Regions from separate parts of the Mesorhizobium sp. M0808 genome, predicted to be linked through region 1. Evidence: predicted binding sites of a transcription regulator. Region 1 holds the regulator's gene; the other holds the start of a gene.

Region 1 (7,860 bases):
CGGGACCCCACAGGCAGGCGATGCCGGCAGCGATACAGGCAAAAGGATTGGCGCCCGACGAGCCGGCCAGGCGGACGGTCGAAGTCGAGGCGTTCTGTTCGTGATCGGCGTGCAGGATGAAGATGCGCTCCATCGCGCGGGCCAGCACCGGATTGATCTTGTATTCCTCGCAAGGCACGGCGAAGCACATATGCAGGAAATTGGCTGCGAAATTCAGCTCGTTCTTCGGGTAAATGAATGGCTGGCCGATGTGGTATTTATAGGCCATCGCCGCGATCGTCGGCATCTTGGCGATCAGCCGCATTGACGCGACCATGCGTTGATAGGGGTCCGAGATATCGGTGGAATCGTGATAGAAGGCCGACAGCGCGCCGACCACGCCGCACATCACCGCCATCGGATGCGCATCACGGCGGAAGCCGGTGAAAAAGCGCGACATCTGCTCATGCACCATGGTGTGGCGCGTCACCCGGTAGTCGAAATCGTCCTTCTGCGCCTTGGTCGGTAGTTCACCATAGAGCAAGAGATAGCAGACTTCGAGGAAGTCGCCGTGCTCGGCCAATTGGTCGATCGGGTAGCCGCGGTGCAAAAGAATGCCGGCATCGCCATCGATGAAGGTGATTTCCGATTCGCAGCTCGCCGTCGACGTAAAACCGGGATCGTAGGTAAAGACGCCGGCGGTGTTGTAGAGCGAACCGATGTCGATGACGTCAGGTCCTACCGAACCACTTCGTATCTTGAATTCATGGGTTTTGCCGCCGAGTTCCAGCTTGGCCGTCGATGCCTGGGTTTTGCCGCCAAATTCCATTTTTGTCGCAGGTTCGGTCATAGCAAACTCCTTTTTGTTTCCTCAGGCCGGCAAAGGCAAAATATCTGAACCCAACACGTCAAAAGCATCGGAATACGCACATTTGCGCCCGCAATTGAATCTGCGCGGCAGATTAGGCCAAGACCCAATGTTGCACTGCGAAACACACCTTTCAATGCCAATCTTCTTGGGCCAGTTTGCTAATCGATTTGATCAGCGATCCGCGCCAGGCTTTCCTCGCGGCCAAGCACGGCAAGCACATCAAAGACACCTGGCGAGGTACTTTTGCCGGTGAGCGCGGCGCGCAAAGGTTGGGCCACGGCGCCGAGTTTATGGCCGGCGGCCTGCGCATAGTCGCGGATCGCGGCTTCGGCTGAGGCGGCAGACCACTCCGAAACCGTGGCTAGTGCCGCATGAGCGCCCCGCAGGATCGTGCGCGCCTCACCGCTGAGCAGCGCCGCCGCCTTTTCGTCGACCGGCAGCGGCCGCTCGACGAAAAGGAATGCAGCCCCTTCAACAAGTTCGACCAGCGTCTTGGCGCGCTCCTTCAGGCCCGGCAAAGCGGCAAGCAGTTGCGCCCTGCGTCTGTCGTCGAGGCGCGCGGCGATTGCCGGGCCGCCTTCAAGATACGGCAGAGTGGCGATGAAGATGTCGAGCAGCGCCGCGTCGTTCATCCGGCGCATATGCACGCCGTTAAGCGCCTCGAGCTTGGCGAAGTCGAAACGGGCGGCGCCCTTGTTGACGTCGCCAATGTCGAACCATGCAATCATGTCGGCGATCGACATGATCTCATCGTCGCCGTGGCTCCAGCCAAGCCTCGCCAGATAGTTGAGCAGCGCATCCGGCAGGTAGCCCATGGCGCGATAGGCTTCGACGCCAAGCGCACCGTGCCGCTTCGACAGCTTGGCGCCGTCGGCACCGTGGATCAGCGGGATATGCGACATCGATGGCACCTCCCAGCCCATGGCCTGATAGATTACGGTCTGGCGTGCGGCGTTGGTCAAATGATCGTCGCCGCGGATGATGTGGGTGATGCCCATGTCGTGATCGTCGACGACGACGGCATGCATGTAGGTGGGATTGCCGTCCGAGCGCAGAATAATGAAATCGTCGAGATCCTTGTTGGGAAAGCGCACGTCGCCCTGGACGCGGTCATGCACCACCGTCTCGCCGTCTGTCGGCGCCTTGATGCGGATCGCCCCCTTGGCGCCGGGCGGCGCCTCCGACGGGTCGCGGTCGCGCCAGCGTCCATCATAGCGGGGAGGCAGCCCCTTGGCGCGTGCGCTCTCGCGCATTGCCTCTAGTTCGGCAGGCGTCGCATAACAATAATAGGCCTTGCCCATACGAACGAGCTCCTCGGCCACCTCGCGATGGCGCGGCGCACGCTCGAATTGCGACACCGGCTCGCCGTCCCATGTCAGGCCAAGCCAGGAAAGCCCGTCGAGAATGGCCGCGCTTGCCGCATCGGTGGAGCGCTCGCGGTCGGTGTCCTCGATGCGCAGCAGCATCGTGCCGCCTGTGTGCTTGGCATACAGCCAGTTGAACAGCGCCGTGCGCGCGCCGCCAATGTGCAGATAGCCGGTGGGCGAGGGGGCAAAACGGGTGACGACCTTATCGGGCATGGAACTCTCAGGCGGGCGAAGGAAGTGGGTTTGCGGACTTTCGCGCGTCGCGCGTTCATGTAGCATAGGAGGTCGAGGGCGCAAGGGGCAGACCCGATGGCTGTGCGAGGCCGTGGTGCGGGCGAGGGCGAGGACGTTGGCAGCGGCGTCAGCGAACGCTTGCTGTTTGCCGCACCCCCGCCTGTCCTGCCGGCACCGGCATTGCTACCCGCTCCGCGCTTCGATGCTCCGTCGCTGCCGGCCAGCGACCCAGCAACGGTTCTCGTGCCCGCGGGCGAGCCCATCGTACGCCTGCCCAGGCGTTTCCGCCTCCCGTCACCGTCCCGTATCCGCAACAGCGTAACCTCGGCAGCCGGCCTGGAACTCGACCGCGGCATCGCCTTCCTGCTGGTGCCGGTGTTCCTCGCATGCGGGGTGGTCGTATATTTCGGGCTGTCGGTGGAGCCGGCCTTTCCACAGCCGATCGCAATCGCGCTCCTCGCGGCCCTTTGTGCCGTCGTCTCGCGGTCATGGCCCAGGACGCGCCTGTGCTTCATGGTGGCGCTGCTCTGCGCGCTTGGCGTACTTGCCGCCAAGTTCGAGACATGGCGTGTCGGAACGCATATGCTCGGTTCCGAAATCTCGACGCGGCTGACGGGTCGCGTCGTATCGTACGAGCCCATGGCGAGCGGCCGCATCAGGCTGACAATCGATGTGACCTCAACCGCCAGGCCGACACTGCGCTACATGCCGGAACGGGTCCGCGTTTCGGCGATGAAGATACCGGCTGAGCTGACCGCCGGTTCCGAGATCACCGGCTATGTGCGGCTGCCGCCGCCGACCGGCCCGGTGCGGCCCGACAGCTATGATTTCTCCTTCGACAGCTATTTCGCCGGTATCGGCGGCAGCGGCTTTTTTCTCGGCAATCCGAAAGTCGTGTCGTCGGGCAGCATGCCGCTTGGCGCGCAGCTTTCTTCCGCGATCGAAGACGCGCGCGAATCTATCGCCGACCATATCCGCAGCCGCATCGGCGGTGCCGAGGGCGAGATTGCTGCTGCGCTGATCGTCGGCGTGCGCGCCGGCATTCCCGAGGAGATCAACGAAGCGATGCGGCGCACCGGCATCTACCACATCATCTCCATCTCGGGGCTGCATATGGCGTTGGTCGCCGGCACCATCATGGCGCTGCTGCGGGGTGCCTTTGCGCTGTTTCCCGATTTCTCATCGCGACGGCCGGTCAAGAAATATGCCGCGGCCGCCGCGCTTTTTTCGATTGCGGCCTACCTCGTCTTTTCCGGCATTGTCGTGGCGGCCGAACGCAGCTTCATCATGCTGGCGGTGATGCTTATCGCCGTGCTGTTCGACCGGGCCGCGCTCACCATGCGCAACCTGGCGATCTCGGCCATCGCGGTCATCCTGGTGTCGCCGCACGAGGTGGTCGGTCCGAGTTTCCAGATGTCCTTCGCCGCGACGGCGGCCCTTGTCGGCGCCTATGCAGGCTGGTCCGATTACCGCGCCGGCAGGGCCACCACGCCGCTGCCGCGGCTGTCGCCGCTACGCTTTGCCACTCGAAAGGTCCTGCTGGGCATGTGCGGTCTGGCGATGACCTCGATCATTGCAGGGAGCGCCACGGCGCTTTTCGCCATATGGCATTTCCAGCGCGTGGCGCCGCTCAGCCTGTTCGCCAATCTGGCCATCATGCCCATCGTCTCACTGGTCGTCATGCCCTTCGCCGTTCTCAGCGCGCTGGCGATGCCGTTCGGTGCGGATGGCCCTTTCCTCTATGTCATGGGCAAGGGGCTGACGGCGATGATCGCCCTGTCCGGGTGGATCTCGGAGCGCTCGCCGATCGATGCGGTCGGGCTGATTTCGCTGAGATCCGTCCTTCTGGTGACGATCGCCCTCGTCATTGCCAGCATGGCGACGACCTGGTTGCGGCTGGCGGCACTTCCTTTTGCGCTCGCCGGCTTGCTGACGACAACGCAGACACGCATACCCGACGTATTGGTCTCGGAGGACGCACGGCTGGTCGCGCTGCCGATCGGCAGCGGTGAACTCGCGGTCAACCGGGCACGCCCGAATGAGTTCACCATCGACAACTGGAAACGCGCGCTCACATCAGAGGCTATCGTCGCGCCGGAAACACCTGGAAAGAACGACCCGCAATTCGACATTGCCGATCCGGCCGACCTACCGCCGGGCATGCCGTTCATTTGCACGGACGGCCTCTGCCTTGCCAGGCATCCATCCGGCGCGATCATCGCGCAAGCCAAGGACCGCGATACTGCGCGGCCAGCCTGCGCCTTTGCCAGCTTGATCGTCATCGACGACGCCACCGCCCATAACCCCTGCTACTACGACCGACTGGTCCTCGTCGTCACCAAACGGCAACTGGCGCGCGCGGGAAGTGCCGCCGTCTACTTCGATCCACAAGCGGCAACGCGCGCCGAAATCCGTTTCGCGGTCGAAAAATCATACCGGCCCTGGCACGTGCAGCGGAAATTTTCACGCGCGGCACGGGGCCTGCCGCCATACCGCAGGGCCGACAACCCCAAAGCCGGCGCCAAGGGCGGAGCTCAGTAGCGGCGGATCAGTCCGACGAGCTTGCCCTGCACCTTGACCCTGTCTGGTCCGAAGATGCGCGTCTCGTAGGCCGGATTGGCGGCTTCCAGGGCGATCGAGGCGCCCTTGCGGCGGAACCGCTTCAGCGTCGCTTCCTCCTCGTCGACCAGTGCCACCACGATCTCACCGGGGCTCGCCGTATCGGCATTGCGGATGATCACCGTGTCGCCGTCGAAAATGCCGGCCTCGATCATCGAATCGCCTTTGACCTCGAGCGCATAATGCTCGCCGCCCATGATCATATCCGGCGGCACCGAAATCGAATGCGTCTGGTGCTGGATGGCGTCGATCGGCACACCGGCGGCGATGCGGCCCATCACCGGGATCGAAACGGCGGCGACGACATCGTCGTCATTGCCGGCTGCAGGGACGCGCGACGATGTCGGCTTGCCCTGCCGAGGGGCGCCTTGCCCAAGACTACCCTGGATGACACTCGGCGAGAACTTGCGTGCCGCATTGAGGCCGGGGGCGATCGAGTCAGGCAGGCGCAGCACCTCCAGCGCACGGGCCCGGTTGGGCAAACGGCGAATGAAGCCGCGCTCCTCCAGCGCCGTAATCAGCCGATGGATTCCCGATTTGGAAGCCAGGTCGAGCGCCTCCTTCATCTCGTCGAAGGAGGGCGGAATACCGCTTTCCTTCAACCTTTCGTGGATGAACATAAGCAGTTCGTGTTGTTTGCGTGTCAGCATAGCGACCCCCAACAGAATCAGAAAAACAAACCCAGAACAAACACTATCTGTTCCAGTTGTGTTCCGCAACTGTTTAAAGTTTAATGAATGCGTTAAGGCTTGGGAAACAAACCACGCCCCTACCGGAATGCCGCATTTTCACCGTCGCGAGCGTCATCCCCTTGATTCTGCTTTCGTTTGCGCCTTCTGGCTTCCCAGAAGGCAGCACTGACATCGGCCGTCGGTCGGCAAAGGGCACGGAATTGAACCCGTATCGACTGCGCGGTTCGGTCAATGCACCGTGAACGAAACGAACTCAAAACGCCAACCTCGGGTTAACTCCTGGTTTCCAGTCGCCTGGTCAGGCTGCTTCTCGCCGGTGGAGCCTTGCTGCGCGCAACCAGGTGATGGAAGAACAGTCGATGCGTGTCCGGCGTTGCGTTGAATTTTTGGGGGGAGCAGGCACATCATGACAGGAATTCCCGATCTCGCCGCCATAAAGGCGATGGATGCCGCAGATCCGCTGCGCGCGATGCGCGACCGCTTCGTGTTGCCGCAAGGAGTGATCTATCTCGACGGCAATTCGCTAGGAGCTGCTTCACGTGCCGCTTTCGATGAACTGCACAAGGCCGCGACCGAAGAATGGTCGCATGATCTCATCCGCGCATGGAACACGGCCGGCTGGTTCAACATGCCGCTTGAACTTGGCGACCAGCTCGGGCGCCTGATCGGTGCCGCGGCCGGCCAGACGGTGGTCTGCGACACGACATCGGTCAACATCTACAAGCTGCTGCACGCCGCCATGGCCATGCGACCGGAGCGGCAGGTCATCGTCGCCGAGGGCGATAGTTTTCCGACGGACCTCTACATGGCTGAGGGTGTGGTTTCGACGCGAAAAGATACGCTGCTGCGCCTCTCGGGGATCGACGCGCCGACCATCGAAGAGCTGATCGACGAACGCACCGCCGTGGTGCTGGTCAACCACGTCAACTACAAGTCGGGCGAACTGCGCGACATGCCGGCGCTGACGCGCAGGGCTCAGGAAGCCGGGGCGATGATCGTCTGGGATCTCTGCCACACCGCCGGCGCGATGTCAGTCGAGCTCGACAAGGCAAACGCCGATTTTGCCGTTGGCTGCACCTACAAATATCTGAATGGCGGCCCGGGCGCGCCTGCCTTCATCTATGCGGCTGAGCGGCATCTTTCCGACATCCAGCAGCCGCTCACCGGCTGGTGGGGCCATGCACGGCCCTTCGCCTTCGAGCCAGGCTATGCGGCCGGCACCGGCATCCGCCGGTTTCTGTGCGGCACCCAGCCGGTCCTGTCGATGCGCACGCTGAAGGGCGCGCTCGACATCTGGAACGATGTCGACATGACGGCGGTGCGCAAGAAGAGCATCGCGCTGGCGGATCTGTTCATTGAGCTTGTCGAGGCAAAGTGCGGCACTTACGGGCTCACGCTCGAGAGCACGCGCGATGGGGAAAAACGCGGCAGCCAGATTTCATTCATGCATGAGCATGGCTACCAGATCATGCGCGCGCTGATCGAACGTGGCGTGATCGGCGATTTTCGCGCGCCATCGACCATGCGCTTCGGCTTTACGCCGCTCTATGTCGGCTATGCCGATGTCTGGCAGGCCGTCGAAGTGCTTGAGGACATCCTGCGCACCGGTGCGTGGAAGGAAGCGCGCTTCGCCATCAAGGCGGCTGTCACTTGAGATTGATGCGAGAGCTGGAATCGTGAGGCTGGCGACGACGCGCCGCGCGATGCTCACGGCTACGTTGCAAGGCCATATGCCAGGGAGGGCGCAGGGTGTTCGAACGTCACATTGCCGATTGGGACAACGCCTATGCCAACGGCGCCAACGTAGCCGGCAGCGATCGCTGGCCGGCGGCCTGGATCGAGCCCGCGCGGGTTTTCCGCGACGTGCTTTCGACCGAGGGCAGGGCGCGGCTCGACATGGCCTATGGCGACAACCCACGCAACCGGCTCGATCTTTTCCTGCCGGCCATCAAGCCCAAGGGACTCGTGGTGTTCGTTCATGGCGGCTACTGGATGGCATTCGACAAAAATTTCTGGTCGCATCTTGCCACTGGCCCTGTTGATCGCGGCTATGCGGTGGCGATGCCGTCCTACACGCTCTGTCCGCAGATACGCATTG
Region 2 (7,860 bases), on a different contig from region 1:
GGGCTTCGCCCTGATAGTCGCTGTCGAATTTCGCGGCACGGGCACGGCTGTAGCCGAAACGGCCATAGTAAGCCGGATCGCCGAGCACCACGGCGAGCGTCTCGCCAGCAGCCTTCAGGCGGATATGAGCCTCGCGTACCAGGGCACCGCCGATGCCGGTGCCGTGGAACGACGGCTCGACCGCCAAAGGAGCCAAAGCCACCGCCGGGAAGCTCTTGCCGCCATTCTGCACGAAAAGCCGTGAAAACAGGATATGGCCGACCACTTGCCCGTCTTCGTCCGCCACCAGTTCGACGACGGCATCACCGCCGGTGACCAGCGCGTCGACCAGTCCGGCCTCCGTCTGCTGGCCGAATGCGTGTTCTTCGACAAGGCGGATCGCCTCGCGGTCCCGCGGCGTCGCCGCGCGTATGGACATCATGCTCATGACAATTTCATTCCTTTTTCGAGCTTGGCCCCGCGCAGAAACTCCTGCGCGGCAATGGGCCTTCCGCCCGCACGTTGAACTTCGACCAGCCTGATCGCGCCTGACCCGCAGGCGACCGTCAGTCGGTCATCGAGAATTCCTCCCGGTTCGCCGGCGCCTTGCGAGAGCGTCGAGCGAAGCAGTTTCAGCCGTTCCACGCGGCCGCCGATTTCGGCCTCGCACCATGCACCGGGAAAGGGCGACAGGCCGCGAATCTGGTTGTGCACGTCGCCGGCAGGTCGCAGCCAGTCTATGCGAGTCTCCGATTTATCGATTTTCTTGGCGTAGGTCACCCCCACCTCCGCCTGTGTGGTAAATGTCAGCGTATTCCGCTCCAGCCGTTCGAGCGCTTGCACCATCAGCGCAGCACCGAGGACCATCAGCCGGTCGTGCAGATCGCCGGCCGTCATGTCGGGACCAATGGGACATTTTTCAACCATTGCCACCGGGCCGGTGTCGAGGCCTTCCTCCATCCGCATCACCATAATGCCCGTTTCGGTATCGCCGGCCATGATGGCGCGCTGGATAGGGGCAGCGCCGCGCCAGCGCGGCAATAGCGATGCGTGACCGTTGAGGCAACCGAGCCGCGGCGCCTCGAGAATGGGTTTGGGCAGAAGCAGCCCGTAGGCGACGACCACGGCGACGTCGGCACCCAAGGCGCGGAACGCCTCCTGCTCCGCCTCGCCCTTCAGCGACACCGGCGACCGCACCTCGATGCCAAGCCGCTCCGCCTCGCGCTGCACCGGCGACGGCGTCAGTTCGAGCCCGCGCCGGCCGCCGGCGCGCGGCGGCTGCGTGTAGACGGCTGCCAACTCGTGCCCGGCCCCGGCAATCGCCCGCAGCGTCGGCACGGAGAATTCGGGCGTACCCATGAAGATGACACGCAGGGGCATTCGTCGACGCCTACCCCACCATCTTGCCCGGCGCCTTGTCCCTGGCGAGCTTCTTGAATTTCTTGACCACCATGTCGCGCTTCAGCTTGGAGATGTAATCGATGAACAGCACGCCGTTGAGGTGGTCGATTTCATGCTGCAGGCAGGTCGCCATCAGGCCCTCGGCCTCGATCTCCTGCAGCTTGCCGTCGCGATCGAGATATTTCACCCGCACCGCCGCGGGGCGCTCGACCTCGGCATAGTAGTCCGGGATCGACAGACAGCCTTCCTCGTAGACCGAACGCTGGTCGGAGCTTTCAAGGATTTCGGGATTGATGAAGACGTGCGGTGCCGGCGTCTCGTCCTCTTTGGCCAGGTCGATCACCAGCATGCGCAAGGGTTCGCCGACCTGGATCGCTGCGAGGCCGATGCCGGGCGCGTCGTACATGGTGTCCAGCATGTCGCCGGCCAGTTTGCGCAAATCGCCATCGACACGCTCGACCGGTTTTGAAACCTGGCGCAGGACGGGATCGGGGAGGATGATAAGCGGCTTGATCGACATGGCGTCTCACCTAAGACGTCGCAGGAAAAGCGTCAACCGGGGCGCCTCCGGGCCGTTCACGTTTTGATCTGTGCCGACGTTCCGAATCATCTATGCTGTCGGCATGAACGAACTGGCCACCATCCTGTCCGAACCTGTCGCCCGCCTCGGCGCCACCACACTCACCCTCGGCCATGTCCTGGGTTTCGGTGCAATGCTGTTCCTCGGTCTGTTCGTGGCGTTGGTCATTGCGCTGTGGCGATCGGCCAAGGCGCGTGCGGTAGCGGCCGCGGAAGCCGCCGACCATGCCCGCGACGCCGAGGCGCGGATGGCCGGCATTCTGCAATCCCAAGCGGAAATGCAGGGCCGCATGGGCGCCATCGCCGAAGTGTTCGGGGCGCGCCAGGCGGAACTGACACAGTCGATCGGCCAGCGCCTCGATGCCATGACCGGCCGCCTGGGCCAGACCATGACCGAGCAGACGAGATCGACGCATGAGAGCCTCGCCAAGCTGCAGGAACGGCTGGCGGTCATCGATATCGCGCAAGGCAACATCCAGTCGCTGGCCGGCCAGGTCGTGCAATTGCAGGCGATCCTTTCCAACAAGCAGACGCGCGGCGCCTTCGGCCAGTCGCGTATGGAAGCCATCGTCGCCGACGGATTGCCGCACGGCGCCTATGAATTCCAGGCGACCTTGTCGAATGGCAGCCGGCCCGATTGCCTGGTGAAGATGCCGAACGGCGCACCGTCGCTTGCCATCGATGCAAAGTTTCCGCTCGAGGCCTGGAATGCCATCCGGGCCGCCGAAGGCGCCGAACTGCAGAAGACCGCCGCACAGGCTTTCCGCCGCGACATCGAGGTGCATGTCCGCGATATTTCCGAAAAATACCTGATCCAGGGCGAGACGCAGGACACCGCCTTCATGTTCGTGCCTTCGGAATCGGTGTTCGCCGAAATCCACGAGAATTTCGAGGCCGTTGTCCAGAAGGCGCATCGCTCACGGATCGTCATCGTCTCGCCATCGCTTTTGATGCTGTCGATCCAGGTCATCCAGGCGATCCTCAAGGATGCCCGCATGCGCGAGCAGGCACACCTGATCCAGGGCGAGGTTATCCGGCTGATGGAAGACGTCTCCCGGCTAGACGAGCGGGTGCGCAAATTGCAGACGCATTTCGGCCAATCGGCCAAGGATATCGACGACATTCTGGTCTCGACATCGAAGGTGACCAGGCGCGGACAAAAGATCGAGGCGCTGGAGTTTGGCGTGCAGCCGGCGGAGGACACCGCTGGTTCGAATGGCAGCGGAGCAAAAGCGGAAAGCAGCCCGCGCGTCGCCGATTCGAAAACCGGGCAGTTGAGGCTAAGGGTCGTCGAAGGCGACGATTGAGGCCTGCGCCGGAACCGGAGGCTTCGCCCCGGTCTGGCGCTACTGCTCCTCGATGATGGTTGTGCCTTCGAATTCCGGCAGCCAATGCAGCGCCGAGCGGTGCCAGATCTGCTTTCTCGGCACCAGTTGCTCGCGCTGCCGTGCCGTGCCGACCCTGATACCGTAAACCTTCGGTCCCTCGCCCGCCGACGTGGCGTAGAGATGCGAGCCGCACTCACCGCAAAATGCCTGGGCACGCTTGGCGCCGCTCGAACCGGTCTTGATGTAGATCTTCGGCGTGCCCTTGGTGATCCTGTAATTGTCCTCGGACGCCGGCACGGTGACGCGAAAGGCCGTTCCGGTTAGCTTCTGACAATCGATGCAGTGACAAATGGTGGTCTTTTCCGGATCGACTTCGGCCTCGTAAGTGATAGCGCCACAATGACACGCGCCGTCGATTTTCATCTTCGTTCCTCCTGGAGCTTTTGCCCGCAATCATAACCGGGACTGCCCGATGGCGCAGCCATTTTCCTCAGGCCGGTTCCCCTCCGGACGCCGCCAAGGCCTTGCTCCGGCGTTCCCAGGTGCCGGTGGTCTGCGGCTTGACGAACAGCCGCGTCACCTCCGGCATCTCCGCCTTCAGCCGCGTCTCGAGGCGCTCGACACAGGTCTCTATCTCGGGCGCCGACAAATGATCCTCGAACTCGATGCTCAAAGCGGCGACGATCTCCTGCGGACCCATATGCAGCGTCAGCACGCCATTTGCCCGTTGCACCGCCGGGTCCTGCTGGATGATGGCCAGCACCTCTGTTTGCACCTCGGGCGAGGCCGGCTCGCCGAGCAGCAGGCTCTTGCTTTCGCGCGCCAGGAAGATCGCGGTCGCGCCCAGGATGAGCGCGATGCCGATCGACGCGGCGCCGTCGAGCTTCGGCATGTCCAGCAATTCCGCCGCCAATATGCCGGCGAAGGCGACAACGAGGCCGAGAAGTGCCGCGCTGTCCTCGAAGAGTACGGTGTAGACACTCGGATCCTTGCTGAGCTGCACCGCCTCAAGCCAGCCGTGGCTGCCTTTTTGGTGGCGGAATTCCTTCAGCGCCACCAGCCAAGAGGTGCCTTCGAAGAGGAAGGAAAGGCCGAGGACAGCGTAGTTCACCTTGGCGTTGGCGATCGGCTCCGGCGCCATGATGTGCATCACGCCTTCGTAGAACGATATGCCGGCACCCAGTGCAAACACGAGGAGCGCGACGATGAAGCTCCAGAAGTACAGCTCGCGGCCATGGCCGAGCGGATGCGTGCGGTCGGCCGGCCGGGCGGCACGGTGCATGCCGTAAAGCAGCAGGCTGCCATTGCCGGTATCGACGAGCGAGTGGACGCCTTCCGAGAGCATTGCCGAGCTGCCCGTGAACAAGGCAGCGGCAAATTTGGTCAGTGCGATCGCAAGATTTCCGGCGAGCGCCGCATAGATCACTTTTTTCGACCCGCCATGCGCCGCCATGGTGTGCTGCCTTGGTTGATGCACCGAGATTGGCGGAGCGCCCGCCCACGCTCCACAGTCCCCACAACGCCCGAAGGGCCCAGTTGTTCACAAGGTCAGTTGTTCAAAAGGGCGGCGCGGGGCTATTCGACGACCTCGTCCGTCCAGACCTTGAAGCCAGCCAGCGCGCCCGGCCCGAAAATGTGGTCAGCGGCACATCGGCGGCATCGCGTCCGGAGGCAATCAGGATGCGGCCGATGCGCGGCGCGTTATTGCGCGGGTCGAACGCGTGCCAGCGGCCGCCGAGATAGACCTCCATCCAGGCGGCGAAATCCATGTCCGACCACGGCTTTGGCAGGCCGATATCACTGATATAGCCGGTGCAGTAGCGGGTCGGAATGTTCAGGGCGCGGCAGAAGGCAACAGCGAGGTGAGCAAAGTCGCGGCATACACCACTCTGCTCGCGATAGGCCTCGGCGGCGGTGCGCGTCGGCCGTGCATTGAAATAGTTGAAGGCGATGTGGTTATGGACGAAGTCGCAGACCGCCTGGACGCGCGGAATGCCGTGCGGGGTGCTGCCGAACAGCCGCCACGCTTCATTCGACAGCACGTCGCTCTCGCAATAACGGCTGGGCAGCAGGAACAGCAGCGTCTCCGACGGCAGATCGCGCACCTCGTGCTGCCACGCCGTCAGCTCGCGCGTCTCGAAGGAGCCGGGGTCGCGGATCACCGCGTCCGTGCCGAACGCAAAGCGCCCGGCCGGCGCAACGAAACGGTTGCACCAATTGCCGAAACTGTCGCGGTAGCTTTCGATCGGCACCGGCGGGTTCGACGTCAGGAAGTCCGGCCGCTCAAGATCGGATGCGCGCGAATAATGGACGTTTAGCATCGCGATCAGCGGTGTTTCCTGCGGGAAGTCGAAGCTCATCTGGCAACCGATGTGGATCCGCATTGTCGTCCTGACCGGCCTGCTTGATCATCAGCCGGCGAAACGCAAGGGCTGATGCTGCAGTGCGAAGAAGACCATGGCACGGACCGCTGCGGTTTACGAGGGAATTAGAAACCAGTTGACAGCCATCGGCCAGGGCGACTGCACGGCAGCGGCCTCTTGCAGTCGAGCGTTTTCTCTTGTTTCACTTCGCCAGACATCAACTGGAGGAACGAATCATGGCTAAGGGTGCGATGAAGGCAGGCAAGGAGGCCCGCAAGCCGAAGAAGGACGCGAAGAAACCGGCTCCGGCGCCGGCCCTGAAGGCACCGCCGGTGAAGGCGATGAAGCTGAAGGACAAGTAGGGCCGCAGCTACCGTTTCGGCTTATCTCGACCGGCCGCAAACGCGGCCGGTATGATTGTTCACTAAGCTCACGCGCATCCCCTATGGATGCGGCGAAGGCAATTTTTGCGCTTTTCAAGAAATCGGCCGGAAGCCATCGAAACGGAGCGTTCCAATGTCGTGGATCTTCCTGTTGTTCGCCGGACTGTTCGAGATCGGCTGGGCGATCGGCCTCAAATACACCGACGGATTCTCGAAGCCGCTGCCGAGCGTCCTGACGGTAGCCTCGATGATCGTCAGCCTGACCTTGCTCGGCCTGGCGCTGAAGGCGTTGCCGGTCGGCACCGCTTACGCGGTGTGGACCGGCATCGGCACCGTCGGCACGGCGCTGTTGGGGATATGGCTGCTCGGCGAGCCAGCGACGGCGATCAGGCTGGCCTGCATCGCGCTAATCGTCTGCGGCATCATGGGACTGAAGCTCGCGGCTTAGCCGATTCTGACGGACGAACGCGTGCGGGGCCGCTGCAAGGCGGCCCTGATTCTTGAATTCGGCTGATCAGCGCCGGAAAGCGCTATCGCGCGGAGAAGCCGGGCGGCGTCCTGCCGGTGCGCTGCTTGCGCGCCGCATAGCGCGCATCACGCTTGGCCTTGCGTTCCGCCTCGTCGGCAAGAAAACGGGCGATGCGCTCGTTCTCTTCAGCTTCCCGGATCTTCGCTTCGGCCTGTGCGGCTTCTTCCGCGGCGATGCGTGCCGCTTCGGCGGCTGCCTCGCGCTCGGCCTTTTCGGCCGCTTCGCGCGCCAGCTTTTCCTGCTTCAGCCTGGCCTTTTCGGCCTCGCGTATCGCGCGGGCCTCGAGGATCGCCTTGCGCTCGGCCTGTCGTGCCAGCACCGCTGGATCATCTGGCGCCGGCTTTGCCTTGAAGCGCTCCAGAAGCGCCTTCTTTGCCTCGTTTGCGGCATTGCGCCGCTCGAAAACGTCTTTTTCCCTATAGATAGCCAAGTCCACTTCCCTGAAGTCAATTTGCGAGGCTTACATACGCGCGAAAACCGAGAGTTCAAGCGCCAAAACGGTATGCCAGCCATGAAATTCTGATCTGTTGCAGCCGGGAGACGCCATTTCGATTGAATTCGGCTGAAAGGCACCCGCACTGTTCACCATCCAGGCATCTGGCGGGGCGGCGGACTGATCGCTACGTGTAGCGCCAAGACAAAACGCTGAGATGACACACTATGGAACTCGGTCTCTACACCTTCGCCGACGTCAGCCCGGAACCAGGTCCCGGTGCGATCGGTGCGCATGAGCGGTTGCGCAACCTGATCGAGGAGATCGAGCTCGCCGACCAGGTCGGGCTGGACGTCTTTGGTCTCGGCGAGCACCACCGTCCCGACTATGCTGCCTCGGCTCCGGTGGTGGCGCTGGCGGCGGCGGCCGAACGGACCAAGCGCATAAGGCTGACCAGCGCTGTCACCGTGCTGTCGTCCGACGATCCGGTGCGCGTCTTCCAGCAGTTTGCCACCCTCGATCTTCTGTCCGGCGGCCGTGCCGAGATCATGGCCGGGCGCGGCTCGTTCATCGAGTCCTTTCCGCTGTTCGGCTACAATCTCGAAGATTATGACGAGCTCTTCGCCGAGAAGCTCGACCTGCTGCTCGCCATCCGCGATCATGTCAAGGTGACCTGGTCGGGCAGTCTGCGCGCGCCGATCAACGACCGCGGCGTCTATCCGCGGCCCTTGCAGGACAAATTGCCGATCTGGATCGCCGTCGGTGGAACACCGCAATCCGTCGCCCGCGCGGGCGTGCTCGGGTTGCCGCTGGCACTGGCGATCATCGGTGGCGAGCCGGCGCGGTTCGCACCGCTGTTCGACAT

What was found. Region 1 encodes LexA, which represses DNA repair genes until DNA is damaged. Its sites were predicted from a motif close to TGTTCNNNNTGTGTTCNG; they were not measured.
Region 2: NKI25_RS12865 (DNA recombination protein RmuC) is a predicted target of LexA. The motif match lies at 1,954-1,971, and genes of this name have one in related genera.

The regions. Positions count from the first base shown of each region.
Region 1 covers NZ_JAMYOX010000015.1:1,495-9,354, forward strand. Annotated here, with positions in the region: gene gltA (citrate synthase) at 1-829, opposite strand, end outside; gene gltX (glutamate--tRNA ligase) at 1,009-2,430, opposite strand; gene NKI25_RS18170 (ComEC/Rec2 family competence protein) at 2,527-4,992, shown strand; gene lexA (transcriptional repressor LexA) at 4,986-5,720, opposite strand; gene kynU (kynureninase) at 6,169-7,416, shown strand; gene NKI25_RS18185 (hormone-sensitive lipase) at 7,512-7,860, shown strand, end outside.
Region 2 covers NZ_JAMYOX010000008.1:53,608-61,467, forward strand. Annotated here, with positions in the region: gene NKI25_RS12850 (GNAT family N-acetyltransferase) at 1-427, opposite strand, end outside; gene fmt (methionyl-tRNA formyltransferase) at 424-1,353, opposite strand; gene def (peptide deformylase) at 1,370-1,900, opposite strand; gene NKI25_RS12865 (DNA recombination protein RmuC) at 2,004-3,266, shown strand; gene NKI25_RS12870 (GFA family protein) at 3,306-3,710, opposite strand; gene NKI25_RS12875 (cation diffusion facilitator family transporter) at 3,778-4,740, opposite strand; partial or broken gene NKI25_RS12880 (transglutaminase-like domain-containing protein) at 4,863-5,671, opposite strand; gene NKI25_RS12885 (hypothetical protein) at 5,887-6,012, shown strand; gene sugE (quaternary ammonium compound efflux SMR transporter SugE) at 6,167-6,481, shown strand; gene NKI25_RS12895 (DUF6481 family protein) at 6,564-6,992, opposite strand; gene NKI25_RS12900 (LLM class flavin-dependent oxidoreductase) at 7,223-7,860, shown strand, end outside.